2 regions of the Streptomyces sp. NPDC005393 genome follow, and region 2 is predicted to be linked to the other one. Evidence: riboswitches for the same ligand, from Rfam matches in the RefSeq annotation. Region 2 holds a riboswitch; the other holds the start of a gene.
The links. A riboswitch is a leader RNA that binds a small molecule or an ion and turns the genes downstream of it on or off. The one in region 2 is predicted to bind thiamine pyrophosphate.

Region 1: another riboswitch for thiamine pyrophosphate. It lies ahead of ABZS71_RS19525 (thiamine ABC transporter substrate-binding protein); the one in region 2 lies ahead of thiO (glycine oxidase ThiO).

What each region holds. Positions count from the first base shown of each region.
Region 1 is NZ_JBEXFG010000022.1:44,998-49,403, reverse strand. It holds gene ABZS71_RS19535 (phosphatidate cytidylyltransferase) at 1-451, shown strand, start outside; gene rlmN (23S rRNA (adenine(2503)-C(2))-methyltransferase RlmN) at 526-1,632, shown strand; TPP riboswitch at 1,693-1,797, shown strand; gene ABZS71_RS19525 (thiamine ABC transporter substrate-binding protein) at 1,793-2,866, shown strand; gene ABZS71_RS19520 (iron ABC transporter permease) at 2,965-4,406, shown strand, end outside.
Region 2 is NZ_JBEXFG010000006.1:26,944-31,349, reverse strand. It holds gene ABZS71_RS08430 (thiazole synthase) at 1-704, opposite strand, end outside; gene thiS (sulfur carrier protein ThiS) at 713-913, opposite strand; gene thiO (glycine oxidase ThiO) at 928-2,130, opposite strand; TPP riboswitch at 2,128-2,240, opposite strand; gene ABZS71_RS08415 (FAD-dependent oxidoreductase) at 2,466-3,650, shown strand; gene ABZS71_RS08410 (Rv2175c family DNA-binding protein) at 3,755-4,120, shown strand; gene thiE (thiamine phosphate synthase) at 4,215-4,406, shown strand, end outside.

The DNA of each region.
Region 1 (4,406 bases), on a different contig from region 2:
CCTCGCCACCTTCGTGGCGCTCATGCTCGACACCGAGGACGGCCCGCAGCGGGTGCTCACCTTCCTGCTGCTGACCGTGGTCAGCGACACCGGGGCGTACGCGGTCGGCTGGCGCTTCGGCCGCCACCCGCTCGCGCCGCGCATCAGCCCCGGCAAGACCCGCGAGGGGCTGCTGGGCGCGGTGACCTTCGCGATGGTCGCGGGCGCGCTGTGCATGCAGTACCTGATCAAGGGCGGCGTGTGGTGGCAGGGGCTGCTGCTCGGCCTCGCGGTCGCGGTCAGCGCGACCCTCGGCGACCTCGGCGAGTCCATGATCAAGCGGGATCTCGGCATCAAGGACATGGGCAAGCTGCTGCCCGGCCATGGCGGGATCATGGACCGGCTCGACTCGCTGCTGCCCACCGCCCCCGTGGTCTGGCTGCTGCTGGTGATCTTCGTAGGCGGCGGCTGACGACCGCCCTCCGGGCCCCGTGCCGCTCCTGGCGCGGGGCCGGCCCTTCGTACGTCTGCGACACTGGTTGAACCATGCCTAAGCCCGGAGAACTCACTTTCGCCGTGCCGCGTGGGGCCAAGAAGCCCCCGCGGCATCTCGCCGACCTCACCCCCGCCCAGCGCCGCGAGGCCGTTGCCGCCCTCGGGGAGAAGCCCTTCCGGGCCGGCCAGGTGTCGCGTCATTACTTCGCCCGCTTCGCCGACGATCCCGCCCAGTGGACCGACATCCCGGCGGCCGCGCGCGAGAGGCTGGCGGCCGAGCTGCTGCCGGATCTGATGAGTGTGGTGCGGCACATCAGCTGTGACGACGACACCACGCGCAAGACCCTGTGGCGGCTCTTCGACGGCACGCTCGTGGAGTCCGTCCTGATGCGCTACCCGGACCGGGTCACCATGTGCATCAGCTCTCAGGCGGGCTGCGGCATGAACTGCCCGTTCTGCGCCACCGGGCAGGCGGGTCTGGACCGCAATCTGTCCACGGCCGAGATCGTGCACCAGATCGTCGACGGGATGCGGGCACTGCGCGACGGGGAGATCCCCGGCGGCCCCGCGCGGCTGTCCAACATCGTCTTCATGGGCATGGGCGAGCCGCTGGCCAACTACGGCCGCGTCGTCGGCGCCATCCGCCGGCTCACCGACCCCGAGCCCGACGGCCTCGGCCTGTCCCAGCGCGGTATCACCGTCTCGACCGTCGGGCTGGTCCCGGCGATGCTGCGGTTCGCCGACGAGGGCTTCAAGTGCCGGCTCGCGGTGTCGCTGCACGCGCCCGACGACGAGCTGCGCGACACCCTCGTCCCGGTCAACACCCGTTGGAAGGTGCGCGAGGTCCTGGACGCCGCGTGGGAGTACGCGGAGAAGTCCGGCCGCCGCATCTCCGTCGAGTACGCCCTGATCAAGGACATCAACGATCAGGCCTGGCGCGCCGATCTCCTCGGCCGGCTGCTCAAGGGGCATCGGGTGCATGTCAACCTCATCCCGCTCAACCCGACGCCCGGCTCCAAGTGGACCGCGTCCCGCCCGGAGGACGAGAAGGCGTTCGTGGCGGCCCTGGAGGCGCACGGAGTGCCCGTGACCGTCCGGGACACCCGGGGGCAGGAGATCGACGGGGCCTGCGGACAGCTGGCGGCTTCGGAGCGCTGAGGACCGGCTGATACGGTGCCTTCGCGCCCTCGCGGCATCGCGGCAAGGTCGTACAAATGAACATTCCGACAGGGGAGCGCACAGAGCGCTGAGAGTGCGGCACGGCCGCAGACCCTCGGACCTGATCCGGGTCATACCGGCGTAGGGAGTCAGCATCACCATGAACAGCCACCTTCGGCGTGCCATCGGGACCGCCCTCCTCGGCTCACTCGGCCTCTCCGCCCTCGTCGCCTGCGGCGGGGACCCCAAGGGCGGCTCGGACTCCAAGACCGTCACCCTGGTCTCGCACGACTCCTTCGTGGCCTCCAAGGCCGTCCTCAAGGAGTTCACGAAGGAGACCGGCTACAAGGTGCGGGTGCAGACCGGCGGCGACGCCGGGGCGGCCGTCAACCAGGCGATCCTGTCCAAGGACCACCCCCAGGGCGATGTGTTCTTCGGCGTCGACAACACGCTGCTCTCCCGCGCGCTCGACAACGACCTGTTCACCCGGTACCGGGCCAAGGGCCTGGACAAGGTCCCGGCCGCCCTCCAGCTCGACAAGGCGAAGCACCGCGTCACCCCGGTCGACTTCGGAGACATCTGCGTCAACTACGACCGGAAGTACTTCGCCGACAAGAAGCTGGCGCCGCCCAGGTCCCTCGACGATCTGACCAAGCCCGCCTACAAGAACCTCCTCGTCACCGAGAACGCGGCCACCTCGTCCCCCGGCCTCGGCTTCCTCCTCGCCACGGCCGCCACGTTCGGCGACGACGGCTGGAAGAGCTACTGGAAGAAGCTGCGGGCCAACGGCGTCGAGGTCGTCGACGGCTGGGAGCAGGCGTACTACGACCGCTTCTCCGGCTCGGCCGGCGGCGGCAACGGCGACCGGCCGCTCGTCGTCTCGTACGCCTCCAGCCCGCCCGCCGAGGTGGCCGACGCGAAGTCCAAGCCGGCGAAGGCCCCGACCGGGGTGGCGACCGGGACCTGCTTCCGGCAGGTCGAGTTCGCCGGGCTGCTGAACGGCGCGGGGAACACCAAGGGCGGCAAGGCCCTGCTGGACTTTCTGCTGAGCAAGCGGTTCCAGGAGGACGTGCCGCTGAACATGTACGTCAACCCGGCGCGCGAGGACGCGAAGCTGCCCGAGCTCTTCACCCGGTACGGGGTGAAGATCGCCGACTCGGCCACCCTGTCCCCGCAGAAGATCGCCAAGAACCGTGAGCCGTGGGTCAGGACATGGTCCTCGCTCGTCCTGTAAAGCCCGAGCCCGTAGCCAAGGACAAGCGCGGTACGGCTCCCGATCCAAAGGCGCCGACGCGGTCCCGGCTGCGCGCCGCCGCGCTGCGGCTCGCCCTGATGGCCGTTCCCCTCGCCTTCTTCGCGGTCTTCTTCGCCTATCCCGTGGCCGCCATCGTCACCCGGGGGCTGCGCGTCGACGGCCGGTGGCGGTTCGGCCGGATCGCCGAGGTGGTGAGCGATCCGGCGACGCTGCACATCCTCTGGTTCACCGGCTGGCAGGCGGTCGCCTCGACCGCCCTGACCCTGGTGGTCGCGCTGCCCGGCGCCTATGTCTTCGCCCGCTTCGCCTTCCCCGGCAAGCGGCTGCTGCGCGCCGTGGTGACCGTGCCCTTCGTCCTGCCGACCGTGGTCGCCGGTTCCGCGTTCCTGGCGCTGCTCGGCCGCGGCGGGGTGCTGGACGAGCTGTGGGGCGTACGGCTCGACACCACCGTCTGGGCGATCCTCCTCGCCCATGTCTTCTTCAACTACGCGGTGGTGGTACGCACCGTCGGTGGGCTGTGGGCCCAGCTCGACCCACGGCAGGAGGAGGCCGCGCGGGTGCTCGGCGCCGGCCGCCTCGCGGCCTGGCGCCGGGTGACGCTGCCCGCCCTCGCCCCCGCCGTGGCCGCCGCCGCGCTGATGGTCTTCCTGTTCACCTTCACCTCCTTCGGCGTGATCCAGATCCTCGGCGGCCCGCGCTACGCCACGCTGGAGGTGGCGATCTACCGGGAGACCGCGCAGCTGCTCGACCTGCCGACGGCCGCGGTGCTCACCGTCGTCCAGTTCGCGGCGGTGGCGGCCGTCCTCGCCCTGCACGCGTGGACCGTACGGCGCCGGGAGGGCGCCCTGAGGCTTGTCGACCCCGACCGGACGGCGCGCCGCCCGCAGGGCCCGGCGCAGTGGGCCCTGCTGTGGGGTGTGCTGGCCGTCGTCGCGCTGCTGATCGTGACGCCGCTCGCGGTGCTGGCGGAGCGCTCGCTCGACGGACCGGACGGCTACGGCTTCACGTACTACCGGGCGCTCCAGTCCGCGGCCGACAGCGGCGGGACCTTCTTCGTGGCCCCGGTGGACGCCGTCGGGAACTCCCTGCGGTACGCGGCGCTCGCCACCCTCTTCGCCCTCGTCGTGGGTGGTCTGGCCGCCGCCGCGCTGACCCGGAGGGCCGGGCGGCTGGTACGGGGCTTCGACGCGCTGCTGATGCTGCCGCTCGGCACCTCCGCCGTCACCGTCGGCTTCGGCTTCCTCATCGCGCTCGACGAACCTCCGCTGGATCTGCGCGCCTCCTGGGTCCTGGTGCCGCTCGCACAGGCCCTGGTGGGCGTGCCCTTCGTCGTACGGACCATGCTGCCCGTCCTGAGGGCCGTGGACCACCGGCTGCGCGAGGCCGCGGCCGTGCTCGGCGCGTCCCCGCTGCGCGTGTGGCGAGAGGTGGATCTGCCGCTGGTGGGGCGGGCACTGGCGGTCGCGGCGGGCTTCGCGTTCGCCGTCTCGCTCGGCGAGTTCGGGGCGACGGTGTTCAT
Region 2 (4,406 bases):
GCCATCAGCACCGGCTCCTGCGCCCGCGTCACGGCCGAGGCGAGCATCACCGCCGCGCACCCCAGCTCCATGGCGAACGCGGCGTCCGACGCCGTGCCGGCCCCCGCGTCCAGGATCACCGGGACGCTCGCGCGCTCGGTGATCAGCTGGAAGTTGTGCGGGTTGCGGATGCCGAGACCGGAACCGATCGGGGAGCCCAGCGGCATGATCGCCGCGCAGCCGACGTCTTCGAGCTTGCGGGCCAGGACCGGGTCGTCATTCGTGTAGGGCAGGACCGTGAAGCCGTCGTCGACCAGGATCTCGGCGGCGTCCAGCAGCTCGATGGGGTCGGGGAGCAGCGTGCGCTCGTCCGCGACCACCTCCAGCTTCACCCAGTCCGTACCGAGGGCCTCGCGGGCGAGGCGGGCGGTCAGGACGGCCTCACCGGCGGTGAAACAGCCCGCCGTATTGGGGAGGGCACGGATGCCGTGCCGGTTGAGTACGGAGAGGACCGACCCCTGCACGGTCGGGTCGAGCCGCCGCATGGCGACGGTCGTCAGCTCGGTGCCGGAGGCGAGGAGCGAGTGTTCCAGGATCTCCAGGCTGGGCGCGCCGCCCGTGCCCATGATCAGGCGGGAGGTGAAGTCGGTACCGGCGATCGTCAGCGGATCGGGCGCGGTGAGGGGGGCGGTGGTGGCGGCGTCGGCCGTCGTGGTGTGCGTCATGAGGGGGGTCAGCCTCCTTGGACCGCGGTGAGGACCTCGACGCGATCGCCGTCGCCGAGCGGGGTCGCGGCCCATTGGGTGCGGGGCACGACCGTCTCGTTGAGGGCGGCGGCGACGCCCGTGGGCGCCTGGGTGAGGGTCGCGACGAGCCGGTCGAGGGTGGTGCCGTCGGGGATCTCGCGGGGCTCTCCGTTCACGGAGACGGTCATCCGGGCGGTGACGCTCATACGGGCTGCTCCTGTGCTGCGAAGGGCGCGGGGGCGGACGGGTGGCCGGCCGCGAAGCGGTGCGGGGAGAACGGCCGCGCCTGCGGCGGGAGTTCTCCGCTCGTCAGCGCCTCGGCCATGACATCGCCCGTGATGGGCGTGAGAAGGACGCCGTTGCGGTAGTGGCCGGTGGCCAGGTGCAGCCCCGGGAGCGCGGTCGGGCCGAGCAGCGGGGCGTTGTCGGGGGAGCCGGGGCGCAGCCCGGCGCGGGTTTCGACGAGGGGGAGTTCGGTGATGCCGGGCACCAACTCATGGGCGTCGCGCAGCAGCTCGTACACGCCGCCCGCGGTGACCGTGGTGTCCCAGCCCAGCTCCTCGGTCGTCGCGCCGACGACCAGCTCGCCGTTCTCGCGCGGGACGAGATAGACATGCCCGCCGCGCACCACCGCCCGTACGGTCCGGGAGAGGAACGGCGCGTACGGACCCGGCACGGACAGCCGCAGCACCTGGCCCTTGACGGGACGCACGGGCGGCCGGACGTCGTCGGGGACGCCCGCGAGCCGGCCGCTGAGGCTGCCGGCGGCCAGGACGGTCCGCTCGGCGGCCAGCCGCGTCCCGTCGGCCAGCTCGGCGCCCGTACTACGGTCGCCGGCGACCGTCAGCCGCTCCGCGCGGGCCCGGTGGAAGACGACCCCGGCCCGCTCGCACGCGGCGAGCAGCGCCGCCGCCAGCCGCCGTGGATCGACCTGGTGGTCGCCGTCGACGCGCAGCCCCCCGCGTACGCCCGGCGCGAGCATCGGCTCCAGGCGGCGGCATTCGCGCCCCGTCAGCCACTGCGAGTCCAGCCCGTGCCGCTGCTGCAGTGCGTGGAGCTCCCGCAGATGGGCCCGGTCGTCGGCGTCGAGCGCGACGGCGAGCGTGCCGCAGGCGCGGTAGCCGACGTCCTGGCCGCTCGCCTCCTCCAGCTCCGCCACGAAGTCCGGATAGCGGCGCGCGGAGGCCAGATTGAGACCCAGCAGGGTCTGCTCGCCGTAGTGGAGCTCGGTGACGGCCGCCAGCATCCCGGCCGCGACCTGAGCGGCTCCGCCGCCAGGCGCGGGGTCGGCCACAGCGGTGCGCAGGCCCCGCTGGGCCGCCCGCCAGGCCGTGACCAGGCCGATGATGCCGCCCCCGAGGACGAGGGCGTCGTAGGTGTCGTCACGTCCGTGTGGTGCGTGCATGGGCACGCTGCCCCTCCCTTCGCCGGCATGACCCGGATCAGGTTCGTACGGTCGGAGGCCGCCCAGCCTCCCTCTCAGCCCGGTGCGTCCGGGCTCCCGCGAGTGCTCTGTCCCGTCACCCTAGTACGCGGCCTGAGGGGCCGGAAGTGCGGGCCGGGCCACCTGCCGTACGGCCGGTCTGTCTGTGCCCGAGATCTCGCCATGCGCTCTGCGGTCCGCCCTACCTGCCGCAATACAGTGATCGTGTGAGCGATGAGACGACGACAACGAAGACGGCGTCCTCGGGTGGCAGCGGTGTCGGCAGCGGACAGCGGGTGGTGATCGTCGGCGCCGGCATGGCCGGGGTGCAGACCGCCGTCGCGCTGCGCGAGCAGGGCTGGTCGGGGGAGATCGTCCTGCTGGGCGCGGAGCCCCACCAGCCGTACGACCGGCCGCCGCTGTCCAAGGCCGTCCTGCTCGGCAAGGCCGAGGGATCCGCGCTCGACGTGGACTTCGCCGCGCTGGGCATCGGGCTGCGGCTCGGCGTCCCCGTCACCGGGCTGCGTCCGGAGGAACGGCTGGTGGAGGCCGAGGGCGGGCCGGTGCCGTACGACGTCCTGGTGATCGCCACCGGGGCCGAGCCGATCCCGCTGCCCGGCGGCGAGGGCGTGCCCGGCGTCCATCTGCTGCGCACCCTGGACGACGCCGAACGGCTGCGCCCCGTGCTCGCCCGGCAGCACGAGATCGTGGTCGTGGGCGCGGGCTGGATCGGCGCGGAGTTCGCGACGGCGGCGCGCGAGGCGGGCTGCGCCGTGACCGTCGTCGAGGCCGCGGACCGGCCGCTGGCGGGCGCTCTCCCGGCCGAGGTCGCCGCCTATATGGCCGGCTGGTACGCGGACTACGGCGCCACCCTGGTCACCGGCGCGCCGGTCACCGCCGTGGACGAGAGCGGACTGCTGCTCGGCGACGGCACCCGGCTGCGGGCGGGCGCGGTGGTCGTCGGGATCGGGGCTCGGCCCGCGACGGACTGGCTGGCGGGCTCGGGCGTCGACCTGGCCACGGACCGGTCCGTGGCCGCCGACGAGCGGCTGCGTACCTCGGTGCCGGACGTCTACGCGGTCGGCGACTGCGCGTCCTTCCCGTCCACCCGGTACGGGACCCGGCTGCTGGTGCACCACTGGGACAACGCGGTGCAGGGGCCCCAGACCGTCGCCGCCAATGTGGTGGGGAGCCGGACGGCCGCCCACTTCCCCGGTTCGGTCTACGACCCGGTGCCGTATTTCTGGTCCGAGCAGTTCGGGCGGTTCGTGCAGTACGCGGGGCACCACTCGGAGGCCGACGACGAGCTGGTCTGGCGCGGCGATCCGACGGGCGCGGCGTGGTCGGTGTGCTGGCTGCGCGAGGGGGCCCTGGTCGCCCTGCTGGCGGTCGGCCGTCCGCGCGATCTGGCCCAGGGGCGGAAGCTGATCGAACGCGGGGCGCGGCTGGACCGTACGCGGGCCATGGACCCCTCGGTGCCGCTGAAGTCGGCCGTTCTGTGACCGGTCGGTGACCGCCGGGGCGGGAGCCCCGGGACCGGGGCCCGGCGGCCCGCCCGGCGGACGCCTGGCTACCGACTGTCAGTCCCAGATGGCAGGCTTGTTCCGTGACCGAGATTGACGCAAAGATCGATGCTCTCGTCCCTGCCTGGCTCACCCTCCCTGACGTCGCCGAACGGCTCGGCGTCGAAGTGACGCGCGTCCGGCAGCTGGTCAAGGAGGGCCAGCTGATCGCGGTGCGCCGTGGCGAGAACAGGGTGCTCCAGGTGCCCGAGGAGTTCATCAGTGACGGAAAGGTCGTCAAGGGCCTCGTGGGGACCTTGACGCTCCTCAAGGACGACAGCTTCAGCGACGAAGAGATGCTGGAGTGGCTCTTCACCCCCGACCCGACCCTGCCCGGCACACCGGCGCAGGCCCTGCGCGAGAATCGCGGCACGGAAGTGAAGCGCCGGGCCCAGGCACTGGCCGTCTGACGCCGCACACCGCTCGAACGACCGAAGGCGTACGGGCCGGGCCTGGTGATCCGGCCCGGCCCGTACGCCGCCGACCCGGGGGGAACCCGACCTCATGGCCGCCACCGCACGTGAACAGCTGGTCGATGCCCGGCTCTACCTGTGCACCGACGCCCGCAAGCGCCAGGGCGACCTGCCGCGGTTCCTGGACGCCGTCCTGGGGGCCGGGGTGGACATCGTCCAGCTGCGGGACAAGGGCATGGAGGCGGCCGAGGAGCTGGAGCACCTCGAGGTCTTCGCCGACGCC